DNA from 2 places in the Rahnella sp. PD12R genome. Region 2 is predicted to be linked to the other one. Evidence: predicted binding sites of a transcription regulator. Region 2 holds the regulator's gene; the other holds the start of a gene.
The links. The regulator PhoB, encoded in region 2, activates phosphate uptake and scavenging genes when phosphate is short. The targets are predictions, from matches to a motif close to CTGTCATAAAACTGNCNNAT.
Positions count from the first base shown of each region.

Region 1: a site for PhoB is predicted at 4,271-4,290, ahead of uvrB (excinuclease ABC subunit UvrB). Genes of this name have one in related genera too.

Region 1 covers NZ_JAHTMS010000001.1:309,399-317,241, forward strand. Annotated here, with positions in the region: gene bioB (biotin synthase BioB) at 1-39, shown strand, start outside; gene bioF (8-amino-7-oxononanoate synthase) at 42-1,193, shown strand; gene bioC (malonyl-ACP O-methyltransferase BioC) at 1,177-1,968, shown strand; gene bioD (dethiobiotin synthase) at 2,016-2,705, shown strand; gene KWG64_RS01510 (ABC transporter ATP-binding protein) at 2,715-3,425, opposite strand; gene uvrB (excinuclease ABC subunit UvrB) at 4,570-6,576, shown strand; gene KWG64_RS01520 (VF530 family DNA-binding protein) at 6,629-6,997, shown strand; gene KWG64_RS01525 (isochorismatase family protein) at 7,085-7,609, shown strand; gene yvcK (uridine diphosphate-N-acetylglucosamine-binding protein YvcK) at 7,699-7,843, opposite strand, start outside.
Region 2 covers NZ_JAHTMS010000002.1:648,572-656,414, reverse strand. Annotated here, with positions in the region: gene sbcC (exonuclease subunit SbcC) at 1-1,769, opposite strand, end outside; gene sbcD (exonuclease subunit SbcD) at 1,766-3,004, opposite strand; gene phoB (phosphate response regulator transcription factor PhoB) at 3,232-3,921, shown strand; gene phoR (phosphate regulon sensor histidine kinase PhoR) at 3,945-5,264, shown strand; gene KWG64_RS07045 (cobalamin-independent methionine synthase II family protein) at 5,521-6,624, shown strand; gene brnQ (branched-chain amino acid transport system II carrier protein) at 7,070-7,843, shown strand, end outside.

The DNA.
Region 1 (7,843 bases), on a different contig from region 2:
CATGCCGATACCGCACAGTTCTACAACGCCGCCGTCTGATCATGAGCTGGCAAACGCGGATTAACGATGCCGTTGCCGCCCGCAAAGAAGCGGCGGCTTTTCGTGTGCGTCAGCCGAACAACGGCGGCAGCGCGCGGTTTCTGACACAAGGTGACAAACGGTATCTGAATTTTTCCGGTAACGATTATCTCGGCCTGAGTCAGGACGCGGACGTGATTGCCGCATGGCAGAAGGGCGCTGAAAAATACGGCGTGGGTAGCGGCGGTTCCGGGCACGTCACCGGCTACAGCGTGGCGCACGCCGAATTTGAACAGCAGCTGGCGCAGTGGCAGGGCTATCCGCGCGCGCTGCTGTTTATCTCCGGCTTTGCGGCCAATCAGGCCATTCTTGCCTCGCTGATGCAGGGCGACGATCGCGTGCTGGCGGATAAACTCAGCCACGCTTCTTTGCTGGAAGCCGCTGCCCATGCGCCTTCGCAGTTGCGGCGCTTTCACCACAATCAGCCGGATTCCCTGCAACGCTTGCTGGAAAAACCGGTGGACGGTGAAACGCTGGTGGTGACCGAAGGGGTGTTCAGTATGGACGGCGACGCTGCACCGCTGGCGGAACTGCATCGACTGGCGCAATCGCACGAAAGCTGGCTGATGGTGGATGACGCGCACGGCGTGGGCGTCACCGGTGAAGAAGGGCGCGGCAGTTGCTGGCAGCAGGGCGTACGGCCTGAACTTCTGGTGGTCACATTCGGTAAAGCTTTCGGGTGCAGTGGCGCGGCGGTGCTGTGTGCTGATGCCACCGCGGATTACCTGTTGCAGTTCGCGCGTCATCTGATTTACAGCACGGCGATGCCTGCGGCGCAGGTTTGCGCGTTACAGGCCGCGCTGGTACGAGTCCGGCAAGACGACGGCCTGCGTGATAAACTGGCGGCCAATATTGCCCGTTTCCGCGCCGGGGCTACCGGATTGCCTTACCGGCTGACCGCTTCACAAACGGCCATCCAGCCGGTGATCGTAGGCGAAAATCAGCCTGCTTTAGATCTGGCAGCGGCATTGCGCGAACGCGGGGTGTGGGTCAGTGCTATCCGTCCGCCGACGGTGCCTCCGGGCAGCGCGCGGCTGCGTCTTACGCTGACGGCGGCACACAGGCCGGAAGATATCGATTTTTTGCTGGAGTCCCTTCATGGGTGCAGTCACTGAATTAGTGAATAAACAAGCGGTGGCCGACGCGTTCAGCCGCGCCGCCGTCAGTTATGAAAGCGCCGCACAATTGCAGCGTGATGTGGGTGAAACGTTGCTGTCGCTGGCAGAACCTTACCTGAAAGATGCAGGAAAAACGGTTGTTGACGCCGGTTGCGGGACGGGCTATTTCAGCCGTTACTGGCGCGCTCAGGGGAAAAACGTGATTGCGCTGGATCTCTCCGAAGGCATGCTGAGCCGTGCCCGTGAGCTGGATTCCGCTGATGAATATGTGCCGGGAGATATCGAGCGTTTACCGTTTGCCGATAACTCGGTTGATATCTGTTTCAGCAATCTGGCGGTGCAGTGGTGTAACGCGCTGCCGCGTGCGCTGGAAGAAATGCACCGCGTCACCCGCAACGGCGGGCTGGTGATTTTCTCCACGCTGGCCGAAGGTTCGCTCAGTGAGCTGGCCGCCGCGTGGATGAAAGTCGATGGCCGCCGTCACGTGAATCAGTTCCTGACGCCCGACAAAATCGCCGAAGCCTGCGCGCCGTATCGCCATGAAGTGACCTTCAGCGATCACGTCGCCGAATTCCCGGACGTGATGTCGCTGATGCGTTCGCTCAAAGGCATTGGCGCGACGCACATCAAAAATGGCCGCCTCGGCGGGCTGGGCGGGCGCGAGCGTCTGCAATTGCTGGAAAAACATTACGTCCGCCGCGACGGCGTTCTGCCGCTGAATTACCGGCTGGTTTACGGCATTTTGCAGGTGGAAGAACTCATTCCCCGCTGATTTAAAAGAAACAGTTACACACACCAGGCGCGACGCAGAAATAAGACATGAAACAAAAATACTTTATTACCGGCACCGATACCGAAGTCGGAAAAACCGTTGCCACAACCGCATTTTTACAGGCGGCAGCGTGCGCCGGGCACAAAACTGCCGGATACAAACCGGTGGCGTCAGGCAGTGAAATGACGGCAGAAGGGCCGCGCAACAGCGACGCACTGGCGCTCCAGGCCTACAGCACCGTCGGGCTGTGTTATGACGAAGTCAATCCGTGCACGTTTTTCGAGCCGACGTCGCCGCATATTGTCAGCGAGCTGGAAAATCGCCCGATTGACCCGCAGGTTTTATCCGCCGGATTGCGTCATCTCGAACCGCTGGCCGACTGGGTGGTGGTGGAAGGGGCAGGAGGCTGGTACACGCCGCTGACCGCAGATTATACGTTTGCGGACTGGGTGATTGCCGAGCAACTGCCGGTGGTGTTAGTGGTGGGAATGCGGCTGGGCTGCATCAATCACGCCGTGCTGACGGCGCAGGCCATCGCGCAAAGTGGTTTGCATCTGGCGGGCTGGATTGCCAATGATGTGCAGGAAACGGGGAAGCATCATCAGGCATACATGGCGACGCTCACGCGTATGCTGCCTGCGCCGCTGCTGGGCGAGATCCCGTTCCTGAGTGCCGGTCTGGACATCAATCTGGGGCAATATCTGGATCTGGAACGTCTGCTTCCTGATGGTGAATGAAGTACGGCGTCAGACCGTCAGATAATTTTTGATTAACGTCTCGTCAAGCTGTGCCAGCGTGCCTTGTGCCACGTTGCGCCCGCCGTCCACCAGACAAAACCGGTCAGCGACGCTGCGGATAAACGGCAATTTATGCCCGACCAGAAGCAGCGTCAGACCGAGGTCACGGTTCAGGCGGTGAATGATGTTACCCATATTCGCCGCCATCGACGCACTGGTGTGTTCGGTCGGTTCGTCGAGGATCAGCAGTTCAGGCTCCTGAACCAGCGCGCGGCTGATCGCCAGTTGCTGTTGCTGGCTCTCATCGAGCTCTCCCGCTTTACGCGTTCCCATTTCCTTAAGCGTCGGAAACAGGTCGTAGACCTCTTCAGGCACGCGACGCGTCTTATTCCGGCTGGCCATCATGGCAATTTGCAGGTTTTCATCCACACTCATCTGCGAAAAAATCTGCCGTCCCTGTGGCACATAACCGATGCCGATTTGCGCACGGCTTTCCACCGGAAGATTTAATAAACTCTGAGGCTCTTCGTCGCGCGACTGCCAGGATATCGCCCCGCTTTTCACCGGAAGATGGCCCATAATGCAGTTCACCAGCGTGGTTTTCCCCACGCCATTTCGCCCGATCAGGCACGTACATTGACCGCGGTACAGTTCGAGATTGATATCCCACAGAATATGTTTTTGCCCATAATACTGATTAACTGATTTTACACTTAACATCAGACCTCCCTCCCACACGGAGCATTCCGCTGAACTTCGCTTTGACCGCCACTGTCATATTTCTGACATTTATGTTCCGCTGTTAATGCCGTAACACAGAATTAAATTCCGTTGATTACCGGCCAACCTCTCAGCATCAATTGCAGATAAACAGCCATTAACCAGTGATAAATGGGGTTAACCGCTTTTTCCTTGCACTAAAAATGACATTGCTTAGCAAAAAACAGGGTAATCATCAGATTTCACTTTCAGGTGAAAAAAGCGGTTCCGGCTGCAGGAAACGCTTCCTACAGTGACACTGCAACTCTCAGGCCAAGTTTGTAAAAGTGCCGGGGAAAAGAGAAGTTACAGGGGTGTTAACAGCGGAGCGCAGGGCGATTTAGGATTATTCATTAACGTTGTTGAGGTTTTGTGACATCCGTTCAGACGCGGGAGAAAGGCAACTGCACTTTGCCAGTGCTGCTCTCTCTGATTTTGGTGCAAACGTAACGGGAATAAGAAGCAAAAAAATCCTGATGAGATGCACTTTTGGATTTTGCAAGAAACATCCGACCAGAAATCTAGGCAAAATAGGCATAAATAAGGAGATAAAAAAGATAAAAAATAACTAAAAAAGACCACTTGGGTGGCCTGAAAGCCTAAATGATGTTTTTTACCAACTCCCGCCGTGCGGGGCGCGCTGAGACTTATCCACTATTCCTGTGGATAACCATGTGCATGAGAGTGAGAAAAGATGCTACAGGCGAGTCAGGGCGCGGGTTGTGCTCACTTTGCCCGTATTCGCAGCTTTTTAATGATGTTGTTTATAATCAGTGAGTTAGTTAAAAGCAATATGCCCGTAATTCGTTCGTCATAGTTGTGTCAGAATTCGTCAACCTGTGGTCAGAAAGTTAACGGATGAAAAATTTTGGGGATAATTGTCACCTGATGGTGAGAATTCTTTTTCGTAATAACCTAAAAAAGTGCAGATGCAGCAACCGGTTAAATCACCGGTGATTTTTATCGATTGGAGGCTGGTTTTATATACAGTATTATAAGGCGGTAAAATCAAGGCTGGCAAAATTCGCGGAGTCTTTCATACTGTTTTTCCGTGAGCGCCTTACGTACGGCCTTATGCGTTTTCATTTCAGCCAGGTAGCCCGTCATGAGTAAAGAGTTCAAACTGCATTCCGAATTTAAGCCATCAGGCGATCAGCCTGAGGCAATACGCCGTCTGGAAGAAGGGCTGGAGAACGGTCTGGCGCACCAGACGTTACTCGGCGTTACCGGTTCCGGTAAAACCTTTACCGTCGCGAATGTGATTGCTGACCTGAACCGGCCAACGATGGTTCTCGCGCCCAATAAAACTCTCGCGGCGCAGTTGTATGGCGAAATGAAAGAGTTCTTCCCGGAGAACGCCGTCGAATATTTCGTTTCTTACTACGATTATTACCAGCCCGAAGCGTACGTCCCGAGTTCAGACACGTTTATCGAAAAAGATTCCTCGGTGAACGAACACATCGAACAGATGCGCCTTTCCGCCACCAAAGCGCTGCTTGAGCGCCGCGACGTCATCGTGGTGGCATCCGTCTCGGCGATCTACGGTCTGGGCGACCCGGATCTGTATCTGAAAATGATGCTGCATCTGACCAAAGGGATGATTATCGATCAGCGCGCGATCGTGCGCCGTCTGGCTGAGCTGCAATATGCCCGCAACGATCAGGTTTTCCAGCGCAGCACTTTCCGCGTGCGCGGCGAAGTGATCGACGTCTTTCCGGCTGAATCAGACGATCTGGCGCTGCGCATCGAGCTTTTCGATCAGGAAGTCGAGCGGCTTTCCCTGTTTGACCCGCTGACCGGTCAGGTGCAGCACGAAGTTCCGCGTTTCACGATTTACCCGAAAACGCACTACGTCACCCCGCGTGAACGTATTTTGCAGGCGATGGAAGAGATCAAAGTCGATCTGGCCGATCGCCGCAAGGTGCTGCTGGATAACAACAAACTGCTCGAAGAACAGCGTCTCAGCCAGCGTACGCAGTTTGACCTCGAAATGATGAATGAGCTGGGTTATTGCTCGGGCATCGAAAACTATTCACGGTATCTCTCCGGACGCGGTCCGGGCGAGCCGCCGCCGACGCTGTTTGACTATCTGCCTGCCGACGGTTTGCTGATTGTCGACGAATCCCACGTCACCATTCCGCAAATCGGCGGGATGTACAAAGGCGACCGCTCGCGAAAAGAAACGCTGGTGGAGTACGGTTTCCGCCTGCCCTCGGCGCTGGATAACCGCCCGATGCGCTTTGAAGAATTTGAGGCGCTGGCGCCGCAGACGATTTATGTTTCCGCCACACCCGGCGCTTACGAGCTGGATAAATCCGGCGGCGACGTGGTGGATCAGGTGGTGCGTCCGACCGGCTTGCTGGATCCGATTATTGAAGTGCGCCCGGTGACCACGCAGGTCGACGATCTGCTGTCGGAAATCCGCAAACGCGTGGCCATCAATGAGCGTGTGCTGGTCACCACGCTGACCAAACGCATGGCCGAGGATTTGACCGAGTATCTGGAAGAACACGGCGAGAAGGTGCGTTACCTGCACTCTGATATCGATACCGTCGAGCGCGTGGAGATTATCCGCGATTTGCGTCTGGGTGAATTCGATGTGCTGGTGGGCATCAACTTGCTGAGGGAAGGGCTGGATATGCCGGAGGTTTCTCTGGTGGCGATCCTGGATGCCGACAAAGAGGGCTTCCTGCGTTCAGAACGTTCGCTCATTCAGACCATTGGCCGTGCGGCGCGTAACCTCAACGGTAAAGCCATTCTTTACGGCGACAGAATCACGAATTCGATGGCGAAAGCGATCGGGGAAACGGAGCGTCGTCGTGCGAAACAGGAAGCTTACAACCTGGAAAATGGCATTACGCCGATGGGCCTGAACAAGAAGATTTCCGACATCCTGCAACTGGGGCAGCCAAAGACCAAAAAGAACAAAGACAAGCGCGATGCCGAAGCGGCGCAAACCTACAAATCGCTTACGCCTAAAGCGCTGGAACAGCGCATTAAGGAGCTGGAAAGCAAGATGTATGCGCATGCCCAGAACCTGGAATTCGAAGAAGCGGCCAATACACGCGACGAACTCCACGCCCTGCGCGAGCAGTTTATTGCTCTTTCGTAAGGGAAAAATGCTAAAGTGCGCGGCCTGAAAATTGATAAGGAAAAGCGAGCCAATGACTGATACACCACAAAATCCCGGTGCGGCGAAAGATCCGCTGCACGGCGTCACGCTGGAAAAACTGCTGACAACGCTGGTGGATAATTTTGGCTGGCCCGCACTGGCTTCGCAGGTCAACATCAACTGCTTCAAAAGTGACCCAAGCATCAAGTCCAGCCTGAAATTCCTGCGCCGCACGCCGTGGGCGCGCAAGGAAGTGGAAACGCTGTATCTGGATTTTATTGAAGGCCATTTGCGCCCTGATATGACGCGCAGCAAACGCCGCACGCCGTTATCCGCTGAAAAACCGCTGAAACCCAAAGTCAGCACTGCGAAACCTGCCGCTGACAGCCCGTGGAATAATCATCCGCTGACCAAAAAATAACAGCCGTTTCCACCGGTTTTTTGAACTGTGAAAAAGCCCCGCGATCTGTAAAGTGAAGCGGGTTTTTTTTATTGCGCGGAGAGAAATGTGACCGGAAAAAATGTACTTATTGTGGTGGATATGCAAAACGGAGTGTTCGCATCGCCACGTTATGACCGCAGCGGGCGCACCGCGTTAATTAACCAGCTGATTGACCGGGCTGGGCGCATTATTTTCATCCAGCACGCAGAAGGTGAAATGACCGAAGGCAGCGAATTCTGGCAGGTTTTGCCGGAACTTCATCAGCCGGCGGATTCTGTTTCCGTCACCAAAACCGCCTGTGATTCTTTCTACCGCACCCGTCTTGATGAAGTGCTGAAAGATCTCAATGCGACTGGCTTTACGGTGTGCGGATGTGCCACGGATTACTGCGTGGATACCACCATTAAAGTCGCTGCCAGCAAAGGCTACGCGGTAACCGTTGCCTCCGATGCGCACACCACCGGCGACAGAACCCACGTCACGGCTGAGCAGTTAATCGGCCAGCACAACGAAGTCTGGCGCGAATTATCCGTGCCGGGAAATCCGGTGATGGTGAAAACCACCGCTGAAATCCTGGCAGGCTGGGCATAACGCCAGGCAGCTTTGTGAAACGGTGTGCATGAAAAAGGCCGCATTGCGCGGCCTTTGTCTTTATATTTCCAGAATCATTTTCTCCGCACTCAGTGCATTTTTTGCAGCACTTCTTCTACCGCCATCCGCAACATATCGCGGTCATGGCGATACGGAATATCGCTGGCTTCGAGCGGGCTTTGAATAATCAGATGCGCTTTGGCGCTTTCGCCCAGCGTCACTTTCGGCCCGACA
Region 2 (7,843 bases):
AACTGGTGTTCTTTCAGGCTTTTAATTTTCGCGGCCAGTTCGATTCCGCTGGCTTTCGCTGCATCAAATTCCAGCTGCATTTTCTCAACACGCTGCGCCGTTTCAGACGGTTTGATCTCCTGATAACTTTCAATCGCCGGATGCGAGGTGGAACCGCACAGCGGGCAGGCCAGGCCGCTTTGCAGATTCGCGCGTTCTGCCGTCAGGCTGACGATCAGTTCCTCGCTTTTCAGCCGCGCTTTGACATCATTCAGATGCTCGAGCTGTTTCTGGCATTGCAGGCGGATTCTGCCAAGGCGTTCTTCTTCTTCCGCGATTGCCGTCTGATTCTGCGCAAAATCCTGATGCTGCTGACGGACACGCGAATCGAGCTGAGGGAAAATTTGTGCGAGTGAAAACAGCTGCTGACGCACCGGACGCAGCTGCGCCAGTTCAGATTGCCGTTTCTGCAACGTCGTCAGTGGTTGCTGTTTTTCCAGTTCGGCCTGATTTTGTTGCTGAACCTGAAGCGCACCGGTCAGTGTGGCGTGTTTCGCCTGATGCTGCTGACTCTGTGCCTCCAGTTTCTGGCGCTCTTCGGTGATTTTCGCCAGCATCGCGCTGTGCTCACTGGCCTGTTTCTGTGCTTCACTGACGGCCTGCTGCGTGTCAGTCAGTGATTTGTGCCACCGGGCAATCTCGTTATCCAGCGGCAGAACTTTTTCGTCCATCAGCGTCTGGAGCTTGCGCTGCTCTCCGGCCTGATTCTGGCGAGCGGCTTTCGCCTGTTCCAGCACCGAAGCCCGCGGCGTCATCTGCGCCGCCTGTTGTTCCTGCTGCTGAACCAGCTGTGTAAGTGCCTGCTGTAACTCCTGCGTTTCTTTCTCGCAGCGCAACCGGTCGCTGAGCAGCGGACGCAGCTTTTCAGCCGGCTCACTGCGCGCGAGTTGCTGCAATTGCGGCGCTGCGGCGAGGTTTTCCTGCTCCGCCGCCGTCAGCTGCTGCTGAGATTGCTGATGCTTTTGCTGCACCTGTTGCCATTGTTGCAGCCAGTTCAGATCCTGCTGGCGTTGCAGCGCCTGCTGACTGAGGATAATTTCCTGCGCGTTCAGCGCGGCCAGTTCCGTTTCGAAGGCCTGACGCTGCTCTTCGCTGAGCAACTCGATTCCGGCCATGCGCTGATACAAACCGTCGAGCTGATTTTTGGCTTCTTTATGTTGTTCAAACACGCGTTCAGAAAGCCGCCCGTAGATTTCGGTGCCGGTCAGTTCTTCCAGCAATTCCGCGCGGTCGTTGGCATCGGCATTCAGGAACGCGGCGAACTGGCCTTGTGAAAGCATCATAGATTTAGTGAAACGGCCGAAATCCAGCCCGGTCAGCCCGGCGATGGCATCAAGTTTATCGCGCACTTTGTCGGCCAGAATTTTGCCATCGGCCAGCAGCGCCAGTTCTACTTTGGGCGCCTGTAAATTACCGTCAGGCGAATTTTTGGCCCGGCGCTGGCTCCAGAACGCGCGGTAGCCAATGCCTTTAACCTCAAACTCGACTTCTGCCAGGGATTCGGCGGTGTGGCGGGTCATCAGTTCATTCTGACTCGGCGTGACGTTCAGACGCGGCGTCTGGTGATACAGCGCCAGACAGATGGCGTCCAGCAGGGTGGTTTTCCCCGCGCCGGTCGGGCCTGTGATGGCAAATAATCCGTTGCTGGCAAAAGGCTCAGCGGTGAAGTCGATTTTCCATTCGCCTTCCAGCGAGTTCAGGTTTTTTAAACGCAGACTGAGAATTTTCATCGGGCGGCATCCTCTGCGGACTCGCCGCTGGTGACCTGGCTGACAACCTGAGCGAACAGCGTGCGCATCCGCGCCTGACGCGGTTCGTCGGGATCGGTTTCCTGCGCCAGCCGCCGCTCAAACACTTCGCTGACACTCAGTTCGCTGAGCGTTTCTTTTTCCTGTTGTTCGATGCTGCTGATGCGCTGTTCTTTACTGCGGCGCAGCAGAACGACTTCCACCGGCAAATCTGCGGTCAGCGTCTGAATACGCCGCTGGATATCACTGAGATAGTCCTGCGTGGCGACTTCGATATCCAGCCAGACCGGTTTACCGGCATCGCCGTCAGCAAACTGCGTCAGTTGTTTTTCGATGTCTGCGAGAGAACCTTTAATGATCTGCATCGGCTGGAAAACGGGGATTTCCAGCGTGTCGATGGCGTTGAGCTTAGCGCCATCGAAATCAAGCAGGTAAACGCTTTTGGTTTTGCTGAGCTCATCGAAACTCAGCGCAATGGGTGAGCCGCTGTAACGGATATGTTCGGTTTTTGCGACGCACTGGGCGCGGTGAATGTGCCCGAGCGCCACGTAATCCACCGGTGGAAAGGCCTGCGCCGGGAAGGCGTCGAGCGTGCCTATATAGATGTCGCGCACGGAGTCAGACGTGCTGACGCCGACGGTGGTCAGATGGCCGGTAGCGATAATGGGCAACGGCAAACCAAGTTCCTGACGTTTAGCCAGCGCTGCCTGATACAGTGCGTCATAATGCGCCGCAATGGCTTCCTGCAAGGCGAGCTGTTTGTCGCTGCCGGACTGCCCGGCCTGGCTGGCCAGCAAGTCGCGCGGACGCAAAAACGGAATGGCACACAACACCGCGCCGGGCTGGCCTTCGCGGGTATTCAGCACCAAAACCTGTTCATCCAGATTTTCGCCTACGGTGGCGATCACCCGCGTATTCAGGCACGAAAGCAGTTCGCGGGATTCATTGAGCGTGGCGACGGAATCGTGATTTCCGGCCAGCACCACCAGCTGGCAGCCGGTTTGTTGTAATTCCACCACGAAGCGGTTGTACAACTCGCGGGCGTAACTGGGCGGCGAGCCGGTATCAAAGATGTCTCCGGCGACAATGACGGCGTCCACCTGATGCTGCTGCACCTGACCGGTCAGCCAGCGCAAAAATGCCTGATGTTCAGCGGCGCGGCTTTTGGTAAAAAAGTACTGGCCGAGGTGCCAGTCGGAGGTGTGGATCAGGCGCATGAGACTCCCGTGTGAACCCTGTATGACGACAATGGGGCAAAGTATAAACGTCGGCGGGGGAACCTGTCCCCGATAAATCAGACCAATTTCAGCAGGATGGCGGGAATTTATCTGTCATATTTGCCTTAAATGAACCATCATTTTCATTCATAAATCTGTCACAAAACTGACGCATAATGGCGCCCGCAATCAAATAAAAGATCGCTAACCTATTGGCAGGACCTACGATGGCTAGACGTATATTGGTGGTTGAAGACGAAGCTCCAATCCGTGAAATGGTGTGTTTTGTACTGGAACAGAATGGATATCAGGCAGTAGAAGCTGAAGATTTTGATTCAGCGATTGGCCAGTTAGTTGAACCTTACCCTGAACTGATCCTGCTCGACTGGATGTTACCTGGTGGTTCCGGTATTCAGTTTATTAAGCACCTTAAACGTGAAGCACTGACCCGCGAAATTCCGGTGATGATGCTGACCGCCCGCGGTGAAGAAGAAGATCGGGTGCGCGGCCTGGAAGTCGGTGCCGATGATTACATCACCAAACCGTTTTCACCAAAAGAACTGGTTGCCCGTATTAAAGCGGTGATGCGCCGGATTTCGCCAATGGCGGTCGAGGAAGTGATCGACATGCAGGGGCTGAGTCTGGATCCGTCGTCTCACCGGGTGATGGCCAACGAGCAGGCGCTCGACATGGGGCCGACCGAATTTAAGTTGTTACACTTCTTTATGACCCATTCCGAACGCGTTTACAGCAGGGAACAGTTGCTCAATAACGTGTGGGGCACTAACGTTTATGTGGAAGATCGCACGGTAGACGTGCATATTCGTCGTTTGCGTAAAGCGCTGGAAACCAGTGGACATGACAGAATGATCCAGACTGTTCGTGGTACCGGATATCGTTTCTCAACGCGTTATTGAGTCCCCCACAGCGGAGAATCTGTGTGTTAGAACGTTTGTCATGGAAACGTCTGGCCGGCGAATTTTTTCTCTTTTGCCTGCCAGCGCTGATCCTCGGAATTTTCGTCGGCCATTTCGGCTGGCTCCTCTTTGCGTCGCTCGTCGCGGCGCTGGGCTGGAATTATTACAACCAGCTTAAACTCTCTCACTGGCTGTGGCTTGACCGCAGCATCACCCCGCCGAACGGGCGCTGGAGCTGGGAACCGCTGTTTTACGGGCTGAACCAGATGCAGATGCGCAACCGGCGACGTCGTCGTGAATTAGGTCAGCTGATCAAGCGTTTCCGCAGCGGTGCCGAATCGCTGCCGGATGCGGTGGTTCTGGCGACGGAAGAAGGCAATATCTTCTGGTGCAACGGACTGGCGCAGGATCTGCTCGGTTTCCGCTGGCCGGAAGATAACGGGCAGCATATTTTTAACCTGCTGCGTTATCCGGAATTCCGCACCTGGATCCAGACCCGTGACTTCAGCCGTGCCCTGAATCTGCAACTCAATAATGAACATTATGTTGAGTTTCGCGTGATGCCCTATTCCGAGGGGCAGCTTCTGATGGTGGCGCGTGACGTAACGCAGATGCGTCAGCTCGAAGGCGCGCGACGTAACTTCTTTGCCAACGTTAGCCATGAACTTCGCACGCCGCTGACCGTGTTGCAGGGGTATCTGGAAATGATGGAAGACGCCAAGCTGGAAGAGCCGTTCCGCACCAAAGCGCTGGATACGATGCAGGAACAGACGCGGCGCATGGACGGGCTGGTGAAACAGTTGCTGACCCTGTCGAAAATCGAAGCGTCTGCCAATATCGATATGCACGAGAAGGTCGATATTCCGGTGATGCTGAGTATGCTTGAGCGGGAAGTGCAGACGTTAAGCGGCGGGAAACATGAAGTGGTGTTTCGCGTAAACGAAAAGCTGAAAGTCTTTGGCAACGAAGATCAGCTGCGCAGTGCGGTGTCGAATCTGGTGTACAACGCCGTGAATCACACCCCGCCGGGCACGCGGATTGAAGTCAGCTGGCAGCAAATCCCGCACGGCGCACAGTTCCAGATAAGCGACAACGGGCCGGGTATTGCGCCGCAGCACTTACCGCGTCTGACTGAACGTTTTTACCGTGTGGATAAGGCGCGATCGCGCCAGACCGGCGGCAGCGGGTTGGGGCTCGCCATCGTAAAACATGCGCTCAGCCACCATAATTCGAAGCTTGAAGTCCTCAGCGAAGTCGGCGTCGGCACCCGGTTTATGTTTACGCTGGCACCGAAACTGATTGTTCCTCAGGGTTCAGACTCCCCGGTCTCCGTAAAACCTTAATTTGCGTAGTTTCCCTAAAGCCTGTTATCAGCCGATAGCAGGCTTTTTCATTTCTGTTTATGGCGTGAAGTCGCCTCCTGATCATGAATTTATTTCACGTCCCATGAAAATTCCTCTGTTGTGGGTGAACAGGCTGCATGACAGTATGGCCTTAAAGCCGTTTAGACATCCAGATGTCTATAAATAACGCAACGTAATTATTTACTTTGTAAATCATTCGCATTCCGCCAGGGGCGTGATGCAATAAGGAGTTTTCATGCAACGTACAACCCCTCCGTTCCGCGCTGACGTCGTTGGCAGTTTCCTGCGTCCGGCCGCGATCAAAGAAGCCCGCAAACAGTTTCAGGCCGGTGAGATTGATGCGGTGCAGTTGCGTGCAGTAGAAGACACTGAAATCCGCCGCGTGGTGGATTTGCAGCGTGAAGCCGGTCTGCAAGTGGTGACGGATGGCGAATTCCGCCGTGCGTGGTGGCACTTTGACTTCTTCGAAGGTCTGGAAGGTGTGGAAGGTTACGATGCGGTTCAGGGGATCCAGTTCAACGGCGTACAGACGAAAGCGCGCAGTATCAAAGTGGTGAGCAAACTCGGTTTTGGTTCGCACCCGATGCTGGAAGATTTCCGTTTTCTGAAAAGCATCAGCGGAACGGCTGTGCCGAAAATGACTATTCCGAGCCCGAGCGTGATGCATTTCCGCGGTGGCCGTAACGCCATCAGCAAAGACGTTTATCCTGATCTGAAAGACTATTTTGACGATCTGGCACAGGTTTACCGGGACGCGATCAAAGCCTTTTATGATGCCGGCTGTCGTTATCTGCAACTCGACGATACCGTCTGGGCGTATCTGTGTTCTGAAGATCAGAAGAAACAAATCCGCGAACGTGGTGATTCTCCGGAAGAGTTAGCACGTACTTACGCTGACGTGCTCAACAAAGCTATCGCCGGTAAACCGGACGATCTGGTGATTGGTCTGCATGTTTGCCGCGGTAACTTCCGTTCAACCTGGATTTCTGAAGGTGGTTACGAGCCGGTGGCAGAGATTCTGTTTGGCGGGGTGAATATCGACGCTTACTTCCTGGAATATGACAATGAACGTTCAGGCGGGTTCGAACCCCTGCGTTTCATCAAAAAAGGCCATCAGCAGGCGGTTCTGGGGCTGATTACCACCAAATCCGGCGAGCTGGAACTGGCAAAAACCGTGGAAGCGCGTATCGCAGAAGCGGCTGAATATCTGGACATTAACCAGATTTGCCTGAGCCCGCAGTGTGGCTTCGCGTCAACGGAAGAGGGCAACAGTCTGACCGAAGCGCAGCAGTGGGAAAAACTGAAACTGGTGGTGGATATCGCTGCCCGCGTCTGGTAAAACCGCAAGCGGTTAAATTTTGGCCTTGTAAAAATGCTGGATATTGTGCGTGAAATGACCTGCAGGTGGTGATTTCACGCATTTTTAATCTCAACGGAGCATATCTTGTGCTTTGTTCGTTCAAAAATCATACATATCATATTGCGTGTTTCGGAGTGTATTTAGTGATTATTACTGCTTTGTTGTATTAATCTGGTTGAACGCTCTGCTTTTTGGATCACGGCTTGCCTTTCTACGCTATAAACGTTTACCTTAAGCCCCGCTGTCGCTCGATACTCCCTGCATAACAACGTAATCATCTGCATATCATCAGGCGTTTTTAGCTCACTCCGATCCTCACATTGGTGCTCTCTGGCTATGACAACGCCATTCATCCTTCTGACGGAGTGGCACGACGACAGCATCGGACACTTTATTCATTTGAACAGGCAACACGACACCAATCATGAGTACTCGTTTAACAAATAAAGATATTCTGGCGCTGGGTTTCATGACCTTCGCCTTATTCGTCGGGGCAGGAAATATCATTTTCCCGCCGATGGTTGGCTTGCAGGCCGGTCATGAAGTCTGGTGGGCAGCTGCCGGTTTTATGATCACGGCGGTAGGGCTTCCCGTGATGACCGTGATTGCGCTTGCGCGCGTCGGTGGCGGTGTTGACGCCCTGAGTACGCCAATTGGTCGTGGTGCCGGTATTCTTCTGGCGACCGTCTGTTATCTGGCTGTAGGCCCGCTGTTTGCCACACCGCGTACAGCGACGGTCTCCTTTGAAGTGGGTATCGCGCCGATGACCGGTGACGGCCCGCTGCCTCTGCTGATTTACAGCGTAATTTATTTCGCTCTGGTGATTGGTATCTCCCTGTATCCGGGCCGTCTGCTCGATACCGTCGGGCATTTCCTCGCGCCGCTGAAAATGGTGGCGCTGGGCGCACTGGGTATCGCTGCACTGCTGTGGCCTGCCGGTCAGCCAATGCCTGCGGTTGACGCTTACCAGACGGTGCCGTTCTCCAGCGGTTTCGTTAACGGCTATCTGACGATGGATACGCTGGGCGCGCTGGTCTTCGGGATTGTTATCGTTAACGCGGCACGTTCTCGTGGCGTGACCGATGCCAAACTGCTGACCCGTTATACGGTTCTGGCAGGTCTGATTGCCGGTCTGGGCCTGATGCTGGTCTACCTGAGCCTGTTTAAACTGGGCGAAAACAGCGCCTCACTGGTGCCA